Regions from separate parts of the Paenibacillus sp. AN1007 genome, predicted to be linked through region 1. Evidence: predicted binding sites of a transcription regulator. Region 1 holds the regulator's gene; each other region holds the start of a gene.
What was found. Region 1 encodes Rex, which represses fermentation and respiration genes when NADH is low (regulators of the CRP and FNR family bind a similar motif). Its sites were predicted from a motif close to TTGTGAAATATTTCACAA; they were not measured.

Region 1 (5,483 bases):
TTTGAAGTCCAAACAAGATCAGAACCAGAATGAGCAGCGATATCCAGATCCACTTCTTTTTCTTCTTCAAGAGCTGAACTTCCTTTCTCTGAATACTGCGCGTTGATGGCCAGCTTGTCTTTTAACGGGCAAGAAGCTGATCAAAGGCCAATTGAGATTCCCGCAAAATGCGCTCCTCATCCATTGTCAAACACTCGCCATGTTTCACCACTTGTTTTCCGTCTACCCATACATGTTCCACATCTTTAGCCGAGGCAGAATAGATCGCATGAGAGATCAGATCCGTATGCGGATAAAAATGAGCCTGTTCAATATTCAGCGCAATAAAATCTGCCTTCATCCCCATTCGCAGCGCACCCGTGTCGTTCAGGAAAATAGACTTCGCGCCGAAACCTGTTCCAAGCAGCAGTGCTTCACCCGCAGGAACCGCAGTTGGATCGCCAGATACACCTTTATGAATCAGTGCGGCAAGTCTCATTTCCTCAAACATATCCAGGTTGTTGTTGCTTGCGGGTCCGTCTGTACCCAGAGACACGGTAACCCCTGCTTTCAACATAGCAGGCACACGGGCTACTCCGGAAGCAAGCTTTAGATTGCTGCCCGGATTATGCGATACTGCCACATCATGTCGGGCCAGAATCTCAATTTCTTCATCGTTCAGATGAACCGCATGGGCTACAAGCGATGGACGTGAGAAAAAGCCATGCTTCTCTAGGTGAGCTACAGGGCGCAGGCCGTAATCTGTCACGTTCTGCTCTACTTCACGTAATGTCTCTGACATATGCGTGTGCAGCGGCAGGTTAAGGTCATGCGCGGCCTGTACAAGCTTCTCTATGTAATCTGGAGGGCATGTGTAAGGTGCGTGCGGGGAGATAACCGTTGTGATCCGTCCATCCGCCTGTCCGTTCCATTCACGCGCAAATGCTGCGGACTCTTCCAGCTTGCGCATCTGCTCTTCTTCGGAACAAAGTCCAATCACACCGCGAGCCAGTGCAGCTCTTGCCCCGGACTGTTCAACCACTCTTGCCACCTGATCCATATGATCATACATGTCCAGGAACGCTGTTGTTCCGCCTTTTAGCATTTCAAGCACCGAAAGCGATGCGCCCCAGTAAACGTCTTCCGAAGTCATTTTTGCTTCCATCGGCCACATTTTTTCCTGGAGCCATACCTGAAGTGCCAGATCGTCCCCATGACCCCGAAGCAGTGACATGGCCGCATGACCATGCGTATTGATCAGACCCGGCAGGAAGAGAAGTCCTTTTCCATCCACTTTCGCCAGTTGCTCGTCTCCATCCGGCAGCGTCTCACCAATATGCACAATCTTGTCATCCTGAATGACCATATACCCTTGAACTATTGTCCAGTTTGCGCCTTCGTTTACGGCAAATTTACCGTTTTGAATTACCCATCTATTCGTTGTTGTCATCAGACTCTTCTTCCTTCCCGTTTTCTAAATAATAAGCCAAACTGAGCAGATCTGTTGTAAAGTCAGCGTGATGGATACGAACATGTGATGGTGTTTTTAGAATCGTTGGTGCAAAATTCAGAATTGCCTCGATTCCCGATTCAATCAGCTGATCCGCGACGTTCTGAGCTTCCGTATCCGGAACCGTAATAATCCCGATGCGAATGTTATCTTTTTGTACCGCTGCTGCAAGCTCTTCCATCGGCTGGACAGTCAGACTGTTAATCTTACTGCCAATCTTCGGTCCGAACGCATCAAAAATAGCAACAATCTTCATATTGTCTTTCAAGTAAGCATTGTAGTTGGACAACGCTTGTCCTAGATTACCCGCTCCAACCAGAGCCACATTAATCTGCTGGTCAATCTTCAAAATGTGACGAATCTTCTCGATCAGATAAGAAACGTCATACCCGATTCCTTTACGGCCAAAATCACCAAAATAAGCCAGGTCCTTGCGAATCTGGGCCGGATTCAGATCCAATCGCTGTCCAAGCTCCTGTGAAGAAACTGTGGTCACCTCACGCTGAACCAACTCGTTAAGATAACGCAAATATACGGGCAGACGCCGTACTACCGCTTCCGAAATTTTATCCGATTTCATTCCTGCTCCCCCTTACCATTGCCACGATAAAATAATAAATATTGAAAAATGGAGCATTCTGTATACATGCAAAATATGCATCATTCCTCATACAGAATGCCCGTATTGTTGGGATTATAAGTTCATGATGTGCTGCTTTTCGAAGTCTCTTTCGAGTTTAACGCTATGCAGAAGTACAATGCAATGCTATAGCTTACAAAATCGAATCATTTTCATTCACGATGGGACGATCCAGCCATTCGGCGATACGCGGAACCATCTGTTCTGTCAGCATATGCTCCATTTTGGGTCCAGGTAAGGAATACAGGAAGTACTTGCCATAATAAGCTTCAATTACTCGCGTATCATACACGATAACGATCCCCCGATCCTTGCCTGTCCGAACCAACCGGCCAAATCCCTGTTTGAACCGGATGACGGCCTGAGGGACAGACATTTTCATAAACGGATTTTTTTTCTGCTCCTGCAGCAGTTCACTCTTTGCTTCCAGAAGCGGATGGTTAGGCGGCTGAAACGGCAGCCTTACGATTGCGAGACAAGTGAGGGCTTCACCTGGAATATCTACCCCTTCCCAGAAGCTGCTCGTACCCAGCAGAACTGCCGCTTTGGCATCCTGGAATCTTCGTGTGAGCTTGGAACGGTTACCGCTGTCAACGCCTTGGCCCAATAGGGAGATATCATTCCCGGATAAAGCCTCCTTCAACGGCTCATACACTTGTCTCAGCATTTTGTATGAGGTGAACAGCACCATCATACGTCCCTGTGTCGCAATCGCCGTCTCGGCAAGGGACTGTACCAGCATCTGTACAAAGTGAGCATCTCCTACACTGCCTTTCAGACTTGGAAAATCACGCGGAATGACTAACAAGGCCTGTTCCCTATAATTGAACGGTGAAGGCAGCATGGATGTAAGAAGGCGGTTATTGTCGGAAGCTTCCTGCAGGCCAAGCTGTTCAATCATGAATTGGAATGACTTATCCACGGACAGCGTAGCCGACGTAAGCACAACGCTTTTCTTTTTATCAAAAAACATCTCTTTCAGCTGTGCACTTACATCTACAGGAACAGCATACAGCTGCAGTGATTTGCTGCGGAACTGGCCGCTGGCCTCCATCCAATACACCGTCTTGGCATCGTCCATACGCATGAAGAATCTTAAATTCTCCTTTAATGTCGTCAGATCCTTTAACAGCCCGGTGATATCCGTAATTAAACTGTCAGACTGATAATCGTCCTGATCCTCTTTCACTTCAAGCAGCAGCTTATCCCCTTTGCGCACCAAGTCACCAAGGGTCACATAGATTTGGTTCTCCAGTTCCTGCAGCTCCTGCCATTTCGCAGGTTTCTGCGAAGCCTTCAAACGAAGGGAGAACTGCCCGGTTTCACCTGGTGAAGCATCACTGCGTTCCGGCAGCAGGCCAAACAAAGCGTCGCTCAGACGGTCCCACATCTCCTTAACCTCAACGGCAAGCGGGAACATTTGATCCACCATAGAACCCCACTGCACCGCATTTTCATGTCCGGACAGCTGAGAACGCAGCATCGGCAGCTGACCGTTGCGGCTGTCTTTGAACAAGCGGGTCAGCGTGTGAACAAGGGTGAAGTACTTCATATGAAGACCCAGATGTTTACCTGCTACATCTTCCAGATGATGCGCCTCATCAATAACCAGACTTTCATACGCGGGCAGCAGCTGATGGGCAGCCTTCACGTCAGTAAACAGCTTCGAGTGATTGGTAATCACGATGTCAGAAAGTCCTGCTTCATGTTTGGCACGATGATAGAAGCACTTGCGGAACCACGGACAGGATCTGCCGAGACAGGACTCGGATTCACTCTGTACCGTCTCCCAGAAATCGCCTCCGCGTGCACTGAGGTTTAATTCTTCATCATCACCCGTCTCGGTCTGTGTGAGCCATACAATCATTTGGGCTGCGGTGAAGTAGTCCTCTTTAGGCGTGGCAAATTCCCGTTTATTAATCTTGTGCTCGAATTTACGCAGACACAGGTAATGACCTCTGCCCTTGAACACCGATGCTTTAAACGGAAACGGAACCACCTGCGTCAGCATCGGAATATCCCGTTCGCGCAGCTGCTCCTGCAGGTTAATGGTGTGGGTGCTTACCATCACCTTCTGCTCCTGTTTGACACTTTCATAAATGGCAGGCAAAAGGTATCCCAGTGATTTTCCGGTTCCTGTTCCGGCTTCCAGCAATAAATGTTTCTCTTCGTCCAGCGCCTGTCGTACGCTGCTGAACATCTGTGTCTGAGCTTCACGTTCTTCGTAATGATCCAGCGTCTCTTTGAGGTTGTCTCTTACCTGATCCATAAACTGATCAAAGCTGACACCTTCCAGCGGATTCGCTTCTCTCTCATCACGTGGCGCTCCGATCTCCGTCCAGTCGCTAACATTAAGCGCGAGTTGACGATAATACGTATGTCCATCGAGGTCCTGTATCGGGTCTGCTTCCTTCTCGGCACGAAGCCCGTCAAAAAACCAGCCAAGGTCGCTGTCTTCCGGCGCAAACAGATCGCTAAGCCGCTGAATGGTAATCAGCGGAAGCTCCCGCAGCTCATCCAGACATTTGAGAAGCACATGAGCGGTTGCCAAGGCATCACTATCCGCCTGATGAGGACGGTCATGCTCAAATCCGAATTCGGCTGATACATACCCGAGCTGATAGGAACCCAGCGAAGGAAATGTTATTTTCAAGAAATCAATGGTATCCAGAATACGACCCGTAAACGGTAAATACCCGCAGCGGTCCAGCGCATTCTGCAAAAAATGAAAATCAAATGCAACGTTATGGCCTACCAAAACCACATCGTCAAGAAGCGGTACCATCTCCATCATCATCTCTTCGAGGGATGGAGCATCCGCTACATCTTCTTCTGTAATTCCGGTCAGCCCTGTAATGAACGGCGGAATAGGCACACCCGGATTTACATAAGAACTATATATTTGAGTTATGCTGTAGTCATGATCTATGATGGCAAGTCCGGCCTGTATAATCTCACCGTCGGACTGCGTGCCGGTTGTTTCGAAATCCAAAACGGCAAATTTCATTGCAATATACGGTCCCTTCCATTCCAGTCTATGTTACAGCATAGCAAAAAAAAGGGCATTTGAAAATTAACTGACAAAAAAGCGGTGTTTCCGCCGCTATGCCAAAGGAGGAAACACCGTTCTTTTGCCGCCAAATGCCACACTCTTAATTGAGGGCAGTCAGCTGATTTGCATATTGCAGTTTACCTCTGTTCAGCCTGCATACTTCCATGTTGTACAGAGGTTCGGTCAACGTCGGGTCATACTGAAGGGCTTGAGCAAACAGCGACCATGCTGCGTCCAGATTGTACCGCTTGGCTTGAATACAGCCGAGGACATTACAGACAAGACCCTTTAGCCTTGCTGAT
Region 2 (5,483 bases), 170 kb from region 1:
ATTCAAACGTTAATTGACAAAGCAAACAAAGCACATGCAGCATTCATGTCCATGGATCAGGAACAAATTGACCGGATTGTGCAGGCTATGGCGCTTGCGGGACTGGATAAACATATGATGCTCGCCAAGATGGCCGTAGAAGAAACAGGACGCGGTGTGTATGAAGATAAAATTATTAAAAATATATTCGCTACAGAGTATGTTTATAACAGCATTAAATACGAAAAAACAGTAGGCGTTATTGAAGACAATGAGTACGACAGCTTCCAGAAAATTGCGGAGCCGGTTGGTATTATCATGGGGATCACGCCTGTAACCAACCCGACATCCACCACGATGTTTAAAGCACTGATTGCGATTAAAACACGTAACCCGATTATCTTTGGTTTCCACCCTTCAGCACAGAAATGCAGCCGCGAGGCAGCCAGAATTCTGCTTGAAGCTGCTGTGAAAAACGGCGCTCCAGCCGACTGTATCCAATGGATTGATGATCCGTCCATGGATCGTACCAACGCACTGATGAATCACAATGACGTGGCTCTCATCCTTGCGACAGGCGGATCAGCCATGGTGCGTGCAGCATACAGCTGTGGTAAACCGGCGCTGGGCGTAGGACCGGGTAACGTACCTTGCTTTATTGAAAAAAGTGCAGATATCAACCAGGCGGTAACGGATTTGATTCTGTCGAAGTCTTTTGACAATGGTATGATCTGTGCTTCCGAACAAGCGGTTATTATTGAAGAACCGATCTTCGATCAAGTGAAAAAGAAAATGATTACGAATGGCTGTTACTTTGTAAACAAAGACGAAGCCGCCAAATTGACGGCAGGTGCGATCAACGCAGAGAAATGTGCAGTTAACCCGACCATTGTAGGTCAGTCCGCTGTGAACATTGCCAAAATGTGCGGCATTGAAGTACCGGCAGGCACTAAAATTCTGGTAGCCGAGATTGAAGGTGTGGGCACCAAATTCCCATTGTCCGCAGAGAAACTGAGTCCGGTGCTGGCATGTTACAAAGTAAAAACCGCAAAAGATGGTATTGAGCGTGCAGCAGAAGTGGTTGCTTTTGGCGGAATGGGTCACTCCTCCGTGATTCACTCGAACAATGAAGAAGTGATCAACCAGTTTGCGGATCGCCTGCAAACCGGACGGATTATCGTGAACTCACCTTCAACACATGGTGCAATCGGAGATATCTACAATACGAATATGCCATCACTGACTCTGGGTTGTGGATCGTACGGACGTAACTCAACATCTTCTAACGTAACGGCTGTAAACTTAATCAACGTGAAAAGGGTGGCTCGTCGTACCGTGAATATGCAGTGGTTCAAAGTGCCGAACAAAGTATACTTCGAAAAAGGGGCAACCCAATACCTTGCCAAAATGCCGGACATTACCCGTGTAGCGATTATTACAGATGCGATGATGGTCAAACTCGGATATGTGGAAAAAGTAGAGCATTATCTGCGTCAACGTCAGACACCGGTTGCGATTGAAGTTTTCTCTGAAGTTGAGCCTGACCCGTCAACAACAACAGTAGATCGCGGTAAAGCAATGATGGAACGCTTCCAGCCGGACTGCATTATCGCGCTCGGCGGCGGATCACCGATGGATGCTGCCAAAGCGATGTGGTTGTTCTATGAGTACCCAGATACCGACTTTAACAACCTGAAACAAAAATTCATGGATATTCGTAAACGGATCTACAAATATCCAAGACTCGGATCGAAAGCAAAATTTGTAGCTATTCCAACAACATCAGGTACAGGTTCTGAAGTTACATCGTTTGCGGTAATTACGGATAAAGAGCACGGCAATACCAAGTATCCGCTGGCTGACTATGAATTGACACCAGACGTAGCGATTGTTGACCCAGAATTCGTATACAGCTTGCCAAGAACCGCAGTAGCCGATACCGGCATGGACGTACTGACTCACGCGATTGAAGCATACGTATCCGTCATGGCGAATGACTATACAGATGGTCTGGCGATTAAAGCGATCCAGCTGGTGTTCCAATACCTGGAACAATCGTCGCTGCAGGGTGATAAACTGGCACGCGAGAAAATGCATAATGCTTCGACGATTGCCGGTATGGCCTTTGCCAACGCGTTCCTGGGCATTAACCACAGTTTGGCGCACAAATGGGGCGGTCAGTACCATACTGCACATGGACGCACCAATGCGATCTTATTGCCGCACGTTATTCGTTACAATGCGAAAAAACCAACGAAATTTGCATCGTTCCCGAAATATTCGCACTTTGTAGCTGATGAACGTTACGCCGAAATTGCACGTATTCTCGGATTGCCGGCACGTACAACCGAAGAAGGCGTAAACAGCTTGATCAAAGCGATTCGCGATCTGAACAAAAAACTGGGCATCGAAGAATCGTTCCAGGAAATCGGATTTGACGCCAAAGACTTCGAATCGCGTGTAGATTACTTGGCTGACCGTGCCTTCGAAGACCAATGTACAACAGCGAATCCAAAACTGCCGCTGGTCACTGAGCTGGCTGATGTATACCGCAACGCTTTCTACGGCAAATTTGAATAAGACGCATAGAGTTGAGGCAATTGATTCAGGGTTCCCCGTATTGGGGAGCCCCCATTGCCGTATCCATGTGGAAAGAGCTAATAAAGAAAAAGGAAAGGGGGTGAGAAAGGAGAGGTGGGCAAGCGGAAATGGCAGAAAAACGGAGGAGCAAAGCGTCCGTTTTTCAGGAACTTCATTCAAGCCCTTAGTTGCTCCAAGCATAGCGGAGCAATGGTTCCCCAAATGGTAGGAACGGAAGAGGGGGTGGCTGTTTGCACAATAGAGGTTCACACGATAACGGAGCGGGCAGAAGAAACGGAAGAAGCAGAGCGTTCGCTTGAAAGCTTTCTGAAAGAAAGCTGCATCGGAAGCATACGCTTATCACCGGATTTTCACTTTGGAAAAGTGAATGGAAAAAATCCGGGGATAACAGCGATCTGAAGTTGTTCTGCCCGCGGAGTGGTTAAGTGTGAACAGCCCTCGTGTCGTGCAATAAGACACCCCCAACTGGAGTGACATACATTGCTTGCTTTGTGACAAAAATCACAGATGATGAAACCAACAGGACGTATACTGAAAATGTAAGAAAAACATTCATTCCGCGGTTCCGGTTCCCCAGTAGAGAGAACGTGTTCCGGCTCATGTGAAACAATTCACATAAATCGCGGCTCTGGACTCACGATGATTTGTTTTTGCAATGATGTGAAGTGTCCAGAAATCCAAATTAGCGGAGGGATTACGATGTCGGTGATCGAAAAAGATGTTAAACAACAAACAGGCTGGAGAAACTTTACCAAAGGAACATGGACAAAAACTGTAGATGTGAATGATTTTCTGGGACATAACCTGTCTCCATACTACGGGGATGAATCTTTCCTCGCAGGTGCTACTCAAAACACAAAAGAACTGTGGGATATTGTATCGGATCTGACCAAAAAAGAACGCGATAATGGTGGCGTGCTTGATGTGGATGTGAATACACCTTCTACAATTACATCCCACCAGCCGGGTTACCTGGATCAGTCCAAAGAGCAGATCGTTGGTGTTCAGACAGACGCTCCATTCAAACGTTCCATTCAGCCATTCGGCGGAATTCGCATGATGATTGATGCATGTGAAGCATACGGCTTCGAAATGCCTCAAGGTGTCATTGATATATTTACAAACATTCGTAAAACGCATAACCAAGGTGTATTTGATGCTTACACTGCCGAGATGCGTGCAGCACGTAAAGCGGGTATTATCACAGGTTTGCCGGATGCTTACGGCCGTGGCCGGATTATCGGTGATTATCGCCGGGTTGCTTTGTACGGTGTAGATTTCCTCATTCGTAACAAAAAAGGCGAACTCAACGCGCTGGAAGTAGACGTCATTGATGAAGATGTCATTCGTCTGCGGGAAGAATTGTCCGAACAGATTCGTGCACTGCAGGAACTGAAACAACTGGGCGAGATGCATGGCTTCGATATTTCTTTGCCAGCAACAACGGCTAAAGAAGCGTTTCAGTGGCTGTACTTCGGTTACCTTGCAGCAATTAAAGAGCAAAACGGTGCAGCGATGTCTCTTGGACGCGTATCTTCTTTCTTGGATATCTACATTGAACGTGACTTGCAAGAAGGCATTCTGACTGAAGAACAGGCTCAAGAACTGGTTGACCACTTTGTGATGAAACTGCGGATTGTTAAATTCCTGCGCACGCCGGATTACAATGAATTGTTCAGCGGTGACCCAACTTGGGTGACCGAGTCCATCGGCGGGATGTCTATGAACGGTGAAACACGCGTAACCAAAAACAGCTTCCGCTTCCTGCACACGCTGCATAACCTGGGACCTGCTCCAGAGCCAAACTTGACTGTACTGTGGTCCACGAAGCTGCCTGAAGCCTTCAAAGATTACTGCAGTAAAGTATCTATTGAAACCAGCTCCATCCAGTATGAGAATGATGATCTGATGCGTCCAATCTATGGCGATGATTACGGTATTGCCTGCTGTGTATCCGCAATGAAAATCGGTAAACAAATGCAGTTCTTCGGAGCGCGTGCCAACTTGGCGAAAGCACTGCTGTATGCGATCAACGGTGGACGTGACGAAAAATCTGGAGCACAGGTTGGACCAGAGTATCCTGCCATCACAAGTGAAGTACTCGATTACAATGAAGTCATGAAACGTTTCAAACCGATGATGGAGTGGCTGGCAAAACTGTACATGAATACTCTTAACGTTATTCACTACATGCATGATAAATACAGCTACGAACGGATTGAAATGGCGCTTCATGATCGTGATATTCTGCGTACAATGGCCTGCGGTATCGCTGGACTCTCGGTCGCAGCTGACTCACTCAGTGCAATTAAATATGCCAAAGTTAAACCGATCCGCAACGAACAGGGCATTGCCGTTGATTTTGAAATCGAAGGTGAATTCCCTTGTTACGGCAACAACGATGACAGTGTTGACAGCATTGCTGTAGAATTGGTAGAAAGCTTCATGGGCATGATTCGCAAGCACAAAGCATACCGCAATGCGATGCCAACACAATCCGTACTGACGATTACTTCCAACGTAGTTTATGGTAAGAAAACAGGAACCACACCAGATGGACGTAAAGCAGGCGAGCCGTTTGCACCAGGGGCAAACCCAATGCATGGTCGGGACAAAAAAGGTGCACTGGCATCCCTCGGATCTGTAGCTAAACTGCCGTATGAACACAGCCTTGACGGTATTTCCAACACCTTCTCCATCGTGCCTAAAGCACTGGGTAAAGAAGATGCAGTTCGGAAATCCAATCTGACAGCGATGATGGATGGATATTTCGGTCAAAATGCGCATCACTTAAACGTAAACGTATTTGATCGTCAGCAGCTGATCGATGCGATGGACCACCCGGAACAATATCCGCAATTAACTATACGGGTGTCGGGTTACGCAGTTAACTTTATTAAACT
Region 3 (5,483 bases), 870 kb from region 1:
GCAGAGGAGGCAATCAATGACGGTGTAATTGATCTGGCAGCCTTTGGCCGGCCATTCATTGCCAATCCGGATCTGGTACAGAGATGGAGATCCGGACTTCCGATAACAGTGTATGAGAGCACTAAACATTTATCCGTGCTAAAGTGATTCTGAACTTCGCTGTATATTTTTCTCCCCCCATAACACCATGGATTCGATCAAAGGCACCAGCTCTTTGCCGGATGGAGTAAGCGAATATTCGACTCTTGGCGGTATTTCGTTATACTGCTCGCGATGAACGATTCCGTATTGAATCAGGTCTTTCAAACAGTTCGTTAACATCGTTGGCGTAATTCCGGGCAGTCTTCTTTTTAACTCATTGTACCGAATGCTGTCATCTTCACTGAGAATGGCCAGAATCGGCAGATTCCACTTCCCGCCAATCACCTGAAAAGCATACGTCGCGGGACACAGCTGATCAAAATTAAAATCGTATTTCATACGAAAACCTCCAATAGTATACTTTTTGATACTAAGTCAGAAAAAGAATCGTACTTGTTCTTAAGATTATAGATATTATAATCATACTAACACAAAGCTAATCTATTCGATAAGATCAAAAAGGCGGGATAACGATGAGTAACGAATCTATGATGTGTGACCTGGAAACGGGTGTATGCGGCATAAGTGATGAAGAAGAGATGCAGGTTATTGATCTAAAGCAGGAAGAGAAAAAAGTTACGCTGTACTATGCAACCGACCCGATCTGTTCGCACTGCTGGGCACTTGAGCCTGTCCTGCATCGCTTTATTGAAGAGTATGGTCATTACTTTAACGTAGAGATTAAAATGGGAGGATTGCTGGCAAGCTGGGAGGGATTCTCTGATGGTGCAAACGGTATTCAGAAACCTTCCGATGTTGCCGGCCATTGGAGGGAAGTAGGCGAGCACTCACGCATGCCGATTGACGGGTCCTTATGGTATGATCAGCCGATTCAATCTTCCTATCCGCCTTCTCGGGTATTCAAGGTGATTCAGCGTATGCATCCTGGGAAGGAACAGGCATTCCTGAGACGAGCACGAGAAGCCGTCTTTGCATTGAATCAAAATATTGGAGAAGATGAAGTGCTGATTGAACTTGTCAACCAACTCGGACTGAATGGTAAAGAAATCGTGGACGCATCCTCACAGCAAGCTGCACAGGATTTGTTGGAAGAAGATTTTGAGATGACTGCCCGTCTTGGCGTTCGAGGATTCCCCTCTATTATTATCGTGAATAAAGAGCAGCAGGGAATTAAGGTGGTAGGGGCTCGTGCTCTGGAAACGTACGTTCAAGCACTGCAGCAGATTTTGGGTGAGACGCCCAAACCCAAAAAGATCGCGGCCCTGTCTCACACATTCCAAGAAGGGAACCTTCTTTTCTCGAAAGAGATCGAGGTGCTGTACGACATTGATACGGGCGATGTGGAATCCTATGTACATTCACAATTACCAAAAGATACCTACCGGATCGAGCAAATATTAGGAGAAATGGTCGTTCAGCGTGTATAACAGTCTTAGGTAAAAGTTAACAATGGATTTAGTACATTTATCCATGTGTTATTACAAATTCCCCGAGGGTTGTATTTCAATAAAGTCACATTAATACATCTAGAATGACCTTATCTATAGAACAGGAAGTAGTATGTATTTCGCTGTTCTGATTCTAGGGTCTGATCGTAAAATGGAAGTTTGGAAAAAGAGGTAAAAAAGCAGCTGCCATTCAGGCCGCTGCTTTTTTCAGTGATGTTACTGATCCTTTTAAACGGATTAGACTGAGCGCCTAAATTACGTGAGGCAGGTTTTTGTAATACACGAGATGATCCGTCCATTCTTCGTTTTCAAAGATGAAACCTTTTCGCAAACATTCGAATTCCAGACCTGCACGTTCAGCCAGTTTAATAGAGGGAGTGTTATCCACATTAATATGGGCTTCCAATCGGTGAAACTTCAAGTCTGCTGCTGCCATACGGAGAACTTCGCATACCGCCTCTTGACCGTATCCTTGTCTCCAATGCTGATTGTGGATGGTGTAGCCAAAGCTGGCCCATTGAAACGGTTCTCTAGCCAACGTGGCAATATCAATCATGCCCAGATGTGTACCATCTTCTTTTCTGAATACACCGAATATATATACGGCATCGGTGCGGGCAAGTTCCTGATGTCTCTCCACTAGCTGCTCGAACCATTCAGGTGTGCAGTCACTCATATCGATTTTTCCAGGATCATGTCGATGCCGAGAGGGAAAGCGGCTTTCGAATTCATGCAGCCAGTTCTCATAATCTTCGTTTTGTAATGGTCGAATCACCAGTCGCTCGGTTTCCGACCTATGATCAAATTTACCTTCAATAATGTTCAAGTTCAATGTGACATCTCCTTTGTACGGATTTGTTGTTTTTGATTTTGCAGAAAAAATAGACTGGTTTTCGAGCTTGTCGGTTATGTACCATGGACATCACACCTTTCATTTTCATTAATTATGCAGCTCTTTCTGTGTCATCAGACCGTTAAGCCATTTAAGTGTAACACAGATTCATGCGCCCCAAGAATTTCGGTTGGCTCCAAGGCAAAATTCAGGAACTCACTCACGGTAAAACGATGAAGATTATTTATGTGGCTGCGAAGCTTATTAACACGTGAGTGTGCAGCAAATCAATAGCTCCAAAGGGTGGTTTTAATATTTTTCACCAACTTGTCAGAAAGAGTTGAGCCTTTCTTGAACGTTTAAGGTCGAAGACGTGTCAGTGATTGAATTGATTAAAATTGAGGATATAATAATTTTGAATATCAGGTCTGAGCCAATCCTAGAGGCGCTTCGCAATCAGAGAATATAAGGCATCCAGCGCTGGATTTCGCTTTACATCTGAAGGAGTAAAGAAGGAGTAAATGTGCTTAACGAGTGGCAGCCTATCGTTGTCATTTGTTTTGTGAAATTTTTCTCATGTTAAGACCTAAAAAATGATACAAAGAAACATAATCAATGAATGGAGTTTGAGAGGAGGCATTATAAAATGGCAATCGATACCGTCTTATGGAGCAGGCTCGTAACAGGTCTGACACTCGGATTTCACGTTATTTTTGCAACGCTTGGTGTAGGGATTCCGTTAATGATCGCCATTGCTGAGTTTATCGGAATTCGGAAGAAGGACCCCCACTACATACTTATGGCGAAGAGGTGGTCAAGAGGTTTTGTCATCTCGGTGGCTGTTGGAGTGGTGACCGGTACAGCGATCTCACTGCAGCTTGCTCTGGTGTGGCCTAACTTTATGAAGCTGGCTGGGAATGTTATCGCACTGCCGCTTTTCATGGAAGTATTCGCGTTCTTTTTTGAAGCCATTTTCCTGGGCATCTATCTTTACACATGGGATCGGTTCAAAAACCCGTACATTCACTGGCTGCTGACCATTCCTGTAGTTGCGGGAGCAGGGATGTCAGCGGTGTTTATTACAACCGTGAACGGATTTATGAATCAGCCTGAAGGATTTGTAATGCAGGCAGGTCAATTTACTGCGGTAAACCCTGTACAAGCCATGCTGAATACAGCCACATTCTCCAAGGTGTTCCATGTATTAAGCTCGGCTTACTTAACAGGGGCGGCTCTGCTTGCCGGAATCGCTGCGCTGGCCATGTTGAGAAGAGGAGTATCCGCTTATCACAAAAAAGGACTAAATCTGATGATGGCCGTCGTGTTGGTATTCAGTTTATTCAATACACTCGCTGGTGATGTATCCGCCAAATTTTTGGCTGAACACCAGCCGGAGAAGCTCGCTGCTGCCGAATGGCATTTTGAGACGGAGAGCGGCGCAGATTTGATTCTGCTCGGATGGCTGAATGCGGAACATGAGATTATAGGTGCACTGCATCTGCCCAAGATCCTCAGCTTTTTGGCCTTTGGAGATTTTAATGCCAAGGTCACCGGATTGAACGAATTCCCGCCGGATGAGCAGCCTCCGCTGCTTGTGCATTATTTATTCGATCTGATGGCCGGCATTGGATTCGCGCTGCTTGCCATATCCGGTCTATATTTTCTGTTTGTACTCTGGAAGAGACGTAATCCACTCAACAAGTGGATGCTTCGCCTTGCTGCAGTCAGCGCACCGCTTGCCTTTCTAGCTGTGGAGATGGGCTGGTTCTATGCAGAGATCGGTCGGCAGCCGTGGATCATTCGTGGATACATGCGGGTCGAAGAAGCAGCCACTTCATCCCCGAGTATCCGAATTTTATTTTTTGTCTTCCTGCTCTTGTACATCGTGCTCGGCGTGATCTGTGTCCTTGTGTTGAAGCGTCTGTTCAACAACAATCCTGCTGAGGTTGAGCTGGAAAAGTGGTTGAAGTCCAGAGAAGATCGAACGGCTGCAGCTGCAGGGAATGGAGGACATAACCAATGAGTTATGAGTTGATCGGTATTTCGGTACTCTGGCTGTTCCTGTATGGATATTTAATCATCGCTTCGATTGATTTCGGGGCTGGATTTTTCGCCTTTTATGCACGCCTGACAAAACAGGATCATCTAATTAACCGTTTGATCTCCCGCTATCTGTCACCCGTCTGGGAGATTACGAATGTATTTTTTGTCTTTTTCTATATTGGCATCATCGGATTTTTTCCGGATACGGCTTCCTATTATGGTGCGGCACTTATTGTTCCCGGAAGTATTGCCGTCATTCTGATTGCCATTCGGGGCTCGTTCTATGCTTTTGAAAATTACGGTTCCAAGAATAACATCGTGTACCTGTTTTTATACGGAGCTGCAGGATTGCTGATTCCGGCATCTCTGTCCGTGGCCCTGACTTTGTCCGAGGGCGGGTTCATCCTGAAGCAGGGAGAGACGATTTCCCTGGATTACTGGGCATTGTTTACCAATCCTCTATCCTGGAGCATCGTTGGTCTTGCGATTGTCTCCGTTTTGTTTATCAGCGGATCGTTTCTAACCTTCTACGCTTCGAGGGCAGAGGATAAGGGCGCATTGAAGCTTATGCGTAATTACTCCCTGTTCTGGAGCACACCGACGATTATTCTGGCACTGACAGCATTTATATATCTGGGTCAGCACAACGAACGCCATTTTCAAAATATGATGGACCTCTGGTGGCTGCTCGCTTTATCGGTAGCCTTCTTCATGACTGCCATGTGGCTGCTGTATAACGGACGTCGTTATGGTCTTGCATTTATATGCATCATGCTTCAATTTTTCTGTGCCTTTTTTGCTTACGGGATCGGTCAGTATCCTTACATTCTCGATCCATACATTACGATTCAGAGCAGTGCCACATCGCCAGCTATGGGTTTCGCGCTTGTCGTTGTCTTTATCGGAGGACTATGCCTGCTGATTCCTTCTCTGATTCTTGTGTTCAGATTGTTCCTGTTTGACGCGGACTATGTCAAAGGCAGCAAATAAAAGGAGGGTTGTCCCGTGAAAAGGCAGCGAAAAGAACAAACGAAGCAGCAACCCGAGCAGCAGGGGAA
Region 4 (5,483 bases), 3.1 Mb from region 1:
CATCACAAGTGGAGAGTATTGCGCCGAATCGGTGCTGTTGGTTTACTGTGGAACCGTGCATCCGATGCCTGGCTTAACATATGGGGACTAAAAACGGAGCAGCGCAGCAAAGCTTTTCATGAGCTGATGCTGGAGAAGTGTATCGCTGCTGTCGAGGTAGAACAGATGAAGGAGCCATTATATTGTCTGGCTGCAGACTTACCACTTATCGAGCACGTACTGCAAAATCCGGAGTTACAAAAGCGCTGCGAATTGATTGCCCCGCTCGATAACTTATTGTGGGATAGAAAGTTAATTCATGAATTGTTTGATTTCGAATACAAATGGGAAATATACACGCCTGCTCTCAAACGGAAATTCGGTTATTATGTGCTGCCTTTATTGTATGGAGATCGGTTTATCGGAAGAGCTGAGATTACCGTGGAACGTAAATTCGAAAGGCTGGTTGTTAAACATGTCTGGTACGAAAAAGACATCAAGCTAACCGAAGAACTTGTAACCGTAGTGAGGGAATGTTTCGAACGGTTTTCGATATTTAATCACTGTGAGACCATTTTGATAGAGAGTTAAGGACTGTTCTTAAAGGTAGGTTGAAAACAAACCTGAATGTCATATTTGATATAGCCTGAAGCTATAACCAGTCATATTATTTTGGTATCTCTTCTAACCCTGCTCAGCGTGATATGATAATCATATACAACGAGGGGGTTATTTACATGACAGACAAGTTTCAGATCGTGGGAAGTTTATTGCGGCCGGAAGAGCTGTTGACATATAAGACACAGATTGAACACCGAGATGATATCCAGTACCCATTCTATGAGAACTTTGAAGGATACCAGCAGTGTGAGACCAAGGCGATTGAACAAGTGATCCAAAAAGAAATCGAAAATGATCTGTCCGTCATCACGGACGGTGAGTTCTCCAAATCCATGTGGCATCTCGACTTTGTCTGGGGCTTTGGCGGAGTGGAGCGTTATATCGCGGATCATGGGTACTTTTTCCGGGATGTGGACGGCACTTCCAAATATGAAACACGCAAAGACATCGGGCTGCGCATTACGGGCACACTGAGCGGCAGGAATCATCATTTCATTCAACTGTTCAAACAGCTGCAGGATCAAGCGGGTGACCAGCAGACTAAACTCTGCATCCCGTCACCGTCCCATATTTTCGGTGAGCTGTCATGGTCGGACAACATCGGAGGTAAAGATGCGGTGTATCAGAATACACAGGAACTGAAGGCGGGTCTGGTGAATGCCTACAAGGAGTTTGTACAGGAGTTTGCCGCTGCAGGCGGGACAATTTTGCAGATGGACGACTGTTTGTGGGAGCTGTTTGCAGATGACAATCCGAACTCGCCGTTTACCGGGGAGCATATTAATCAAGAGGAAGTCCAGGGTCTCGCCACGGAGTTTATTGATATTAACAATACGGTCATTGACTTCGGTCACAGCCTGGGTCTGAAAATGTGGACACATAACTGCCGCGGCAACTATGATTCCCGCAACATGGGTGGCGGGTCGTATGCGAAGATTGCGAATCTGTTCCTGAAGCAGTTGAAGTATGACCGCTTCTTCCTGGAGTGGGATGATGACCGCGCAGGTTCCATCGAAGCGCTGGAAGTGTTCAAGGACAGACCGGATACGGAAATTGTACTGGGACTGCTGTCTTCCAAAACGAGCACACTCGACGATGAAGAACGCGTAGTGCGCCTGCTGGACGAAGCATCCAAAATCATCGACAAGGACAGATTGCTGCTGTCTCATCAGTGCGGATTTGCCTCTTGCGATGGGGGGAACGAACTGAGCGAAGCGCAGCAGTGGGCGAAGATTCATCAGGGTCAGCAGATTGCGAAGCAGTACTGGGGCAGCTGATTCCCATCCACGCGTAGACATAAACCTTAAACATCATTGCCATAGGTATTGAACAATGCCGCTCAAACGGGTAGACCCTAAATAAATACGTGAAGCCTTTGATACAGCGATCTTTTCCAAGCAGCATTTGGGAAAGGTCGCTTTTTTAATGTGAAAAAGGAAATCCAAAAATCGGAGGAATGCTGCTGCTCTCCAGGTTATTCTGTCATCGGAGTGGGCTGGGGGACATCATGAGTTCAACTGATGTAGATTCCCGCAGCGATACACATTCGTTAACTTGTGATCGTTATGTCGGCATTGTGATTCTTCTCACTTTCCTGACCTGACATCTGCTCTACACTTAGGCATGTAGATAGGGGGAAAGTGGATGATGATGCCGCAGCTCGAAGCCCAAAAGCAGCAGATAAGACCGCAGATGAAGCCGCGTGATTATAGCAGATATCCCTTCATTGTGATCTGGGAGGTGACGCGGGCATGTGCACTGAAATGTCTGCATTGTCGTGCCGAAGCCCAGTATCGAGCGGACCCGAGGCAGCTGACTACAGAACAGGGGAAACGGCTGATTGATGACATCGCTGCTTTGGAGGAGCAGCCGCTGTTTGTCTTTACCGGCGGAGATCCGTTAATGCGGCCTGATCTGTTTGAACTGGCGGACTATGCGATCCGGGAGAAGGGGCTGCCTGTGTCCATGACGCCCAGCGCTACCCCGAAGGTCACTCAAGCGGCAATTATGCAGGCCAAGAAAGTGGGTTTATCCCGCTGGGCGTTCAGCCTGGACGGGTCAACAGCCGAGATCCACGATCATTTTCGCGGAACGAGAGGTTCGTATGATCTGACGATGAGGGGAATCCGGTTTCTTCAGGAAGCAAACATTCCAATTCAGATTAACACAACGGTATCCAGATATAACCTTCAAGATCTGGATGCAATCAGCCGCAAGGTGAAGGAGATGGGCGTTGTGCTGTGGAGTCTTTTTTTCCTCATTCCGACAGGCAGAGCCCGGGAGAAGGATATGATCACGCCGGAAGAGCATGAACAGGTTATGAAATGGATGGTGCAGCTTGCTCATGAGATGCCTTACGGCGTGAAATCAACGGAGGCACCACACTACAGAAGAGTAATGATGCAGCAGCGGGCAGCGGCAGAGCAGCAAATAAAGCAGCGGTTAGCGCAGAGCTCGGAATTCAACTTGGGACGTCATTCGGAAGTAGAATTAAGGCCAGATACGGGGCGATTTTCAGAAGACAACGCAGATCAAAATGCAGGTTCAGCCCTCTCCAAACACAAAGATTTGCTGGGACGCGCACCGCAAGGGGTTAATGATGGGGACGGATTTGTGTTTATCAGTCATACGGGTGATGTCTATCCCAGCGGTTTCCTGCCTGTGGTGTGCGGTAATGTGAAAGATGAATCACTGATGGATGTATACAGAAACTCACCTGTGATGCAGACACTTAGAGATAAGTCGAAGCTGCAGGGTAAATGCGGCGTGTGCGAGTACAAAACGATGTGCGGAGGCTCCAGAGCAAGAGCGTATGCAGTTACAGGAGATTATATGGCTGGTGATCCGGCATGTGCCTACATTCCGGCAGCGCTGCGATAAAGTTTATATGGCGGGAAGTGTAACATGGAGAATCAACACAGGAAACAAGTCGTCATCGCTGGCGGCGGTATTACCGGATTAAGCGCAGCCTATTATGTGGAGCAGTTTTGCAGGGCAAACGATGTAACAGCAGATATTGTCATAGTGGAAAAAAAAGATCGATTCGGCGGGCATGTGCACACCGGTAAAAGGGATGGATTTGTGATCGAACGGGGACCCGATTCTTTTCTCGCACGCAAAACGTCTATCATTGAGCTTATGCATGAGCTTGACATGGGGGAAGAAATCGTCGGTACGCGGCCGGGAGTATCTCACAGTTACATCGCCTATCGGAACAAGCTGCATCCAATCCCGGATGGTTTCATGCTCGGAGTACCCACGAAATGGAAACCGTTTATAACTACCCGACTGTTATCACTGCGGGGTAAAGTGCGCGCTGCGGCTGATCTTGTTTTGCCGCGACGGTCAAGCCCACAGGATGAATCACTGGGTCAGCTGCTGCGCAGACGACTCGGCGATGAAGTATTGGAACAGATTGCCGAGCCGCTTCTGGCAGGCATCTATGCGGGTAATGCAGATGGACTGAGTGTGCAGGCAACCTTTCCGATGCTGCAGGAAACGGAGCAGAAACATCGCAGCCTGATTGTAGGCATGCTTGGGGTGAGAAAAAGTCGAGTACCGAAGCAAGCAGCCAAGCCTGCAGCCGGCGCAGCTGTGAAATCTGTATCACAACCAGCGGGCACGGCTTCGAGAAGCATGTTTTTAAGTGCAAGCGGTGGACTGGAGAGCGTGGTCACCCAACTTGAGCAGGCACTGGCTTCAACGTCCACAGTGCGGCTGATCAGGAAGACGGAAGTCATTCAAGTGACCAAAACGGATACAACCCCAAACACTCATAGAGGCCGATATAAGATCCATTTAAGCAGCGGCTCTTCACTTGCAGCGGATGCAGTTGTGATCGCCGCACCTGCCTATGCAGCAGCGGATATGTTGTCACATGAGCATGATTCGATTGCAGAATACCTGCGTTCGATTCCTTATGCTTCTGTAATAAACGTTGTACTCGCTTATCGTGAACAGGATGTGGGTGTTTCCCTTCAAGCGTCCGGCTTTGTCGTACCGCGCAAGGAGGAACGTAAAATCACTGCCTGCACTTGGACGTCGAGCAAGTGGGCACATACAGCCCCCGAAGGTCATGTTCTTATGCGGGCATATGTAGGTAAATATGGTCGTGATTCAATGAGCCAGCAGCTTGCCGATGACGATATTATTGCTGAAGTCCGTCGTGAATTACAGGAAACGATGGGCATTTCGGCACAGCCCATCTTCACAGAGATTAATCGTTTACCGCATTCCATGCCCCAGTATCAAGTCGGACATCTGGAACGAATCGGAGAAGTTGAGAAGCTGCTGGAAGATGTTATGCCGGGAGTATACGTTGGTGGCGGAGGTTACCGGGGAATCGGTGTTCCGGACTGCATTTCACAAGGCAGGGTTATGGCGGAGAAAGTGATTGCCGCGTTGCTGGACAGATAAACATATAGAAGCGGCAGCCTGTCCCGAAACATCGGATAGAGCTGCCGCTTCTTTGTTGTCAGGGCACTAAGTTTCCTTACGCCGAGATGATCTGCTCAAGGATTATATTCTCATAATCAATGGATTTTGATCAGGCTATTTCGCATGAGCCTGCTGCGCCAGCCATTCTTTTTTCAATATCGCATATTGATACGTGTTCTCGTATTTCGGCGTGCCGTCCTCATTTTTGACGAAAGAAATAAATTCCAGAAATAGTCCTTCCCGGCGCATGCCTAATTTCTCACACAGCTTCTGAGACCGGAAGTTATCGTCTTCTACATAAGCGTATATTCGCCGAATTCCCTGTTCCATAAAGAGGTGTTCCATGAAAGCACGAGCACTCTCACTGGCATATCCTTTTCCCTCGAACCTTCCGTTAAAATTCCAGCCGATACTATACGTATCTGAATCTGATTTTGAGTCTGGAT

Region 2: pflB (formate C-acetyltransferase) is a predicted target of Rex. The motif match lies at 3,180-3,197, and genes of this name have one in related genera.
Region 3: ABXS70_RS11805 (cytochrome ubiquinol oxidase subunit I) is a predicted target of Rex. The motif match lies at 2,943-2,960, and genes of this name have one in related genera.
Region 4: ABXS70_RS22095 (TIGR04053 family radical SAM/SPASM domain-containing protein) is a predicted target of Rex. The motif match lies at 2,175-2,192, and genes of this name have one in related genera.

Annotation. Positions count from the first base shown of each region.
Region 1 is NZ_CP159992.1:1,792,627-1,798,109, reverse strand. It holds gene ABXS70_RS08255 (DUF5590 domain-containing protein) at 1-70, opposite strand, end outside; gene ABXS70_RS08250 (amidohydrolase) at 122-1,429, opposite strand; gene ABXS70_RS08245 (redox-sensing transcriptional repressor Rex) at 1,413-2,069, opposite strand; gene dinG (ATP-dependent DNA helicase DinG) at 2,263-5,136, opposite strand; gene ABXS70_RS08235 (tetratricopeptide repeat protein) at 5,282-5,483, opposite strand, start outside.
Region 2 is NZ_CP159992.1:1,618,333-1,623,815, forward strand. It holds gene adhE (bifunctional acetaldehyde-CoA/alcohol dehydrogenase) at 1-2,559, shown strand, start outside; gene ABXS70_RS07330 (hypothetical protein) at 2,674-2,979, shown strand; gene pflB (formate C-acetyltransferase) at 3,280-5,483, shown strand, end outside.
Region 3 is NZ_CP159992.1:2,661,943-2,667,425, reverse strand. It holds gene ABXS70_RS11825 (alkene reductase) at 1-147, shown strand, start outside; gene ABXS70_RS11820 (helix-turn-helix domain-containing protein) at 139-480, opposite strand; gene ABXS70_RS11815 (DsbA family protein) at 615-1,529, shown strand; gene ABXS70_RS11810 (GNAT family protein) at 1,801-2,376, opposite strand; gene ABXS70_RS11805 (cytochrome ubiquinol oxidase subunit I) at 3,029-4,405, shown strand; gene ABXS70_RS11800 (cytochrome d ubiquinol oxidase subunit II) at 4,402-5,415, shown strand.
Region 4 is NZ_CP159992.1:4,914,243-4,919,725, reverse strand. It holds gene ABXS70_RS22105 (crosslink repair DNA glycosylase YcaQ family protein) at 1-570, shown strand, start outside; gene ABXS70_RS22100 (cobalamin-independent methionine synthase II family protein) at 717-1,877, shown strand; gene ABXS70_RS22095 (TIGR04053 family radical SAM/SPASM domain-containing protein) at 2,293-3,480, shown strand; gene hemG (protoporphyrinogen oxidase) at 3,505-5,016, shown strand; gene ABXS70_RS22085 (GNAT family N-acetyltransferase) at 5,152-5,483, opposite strand, start outside.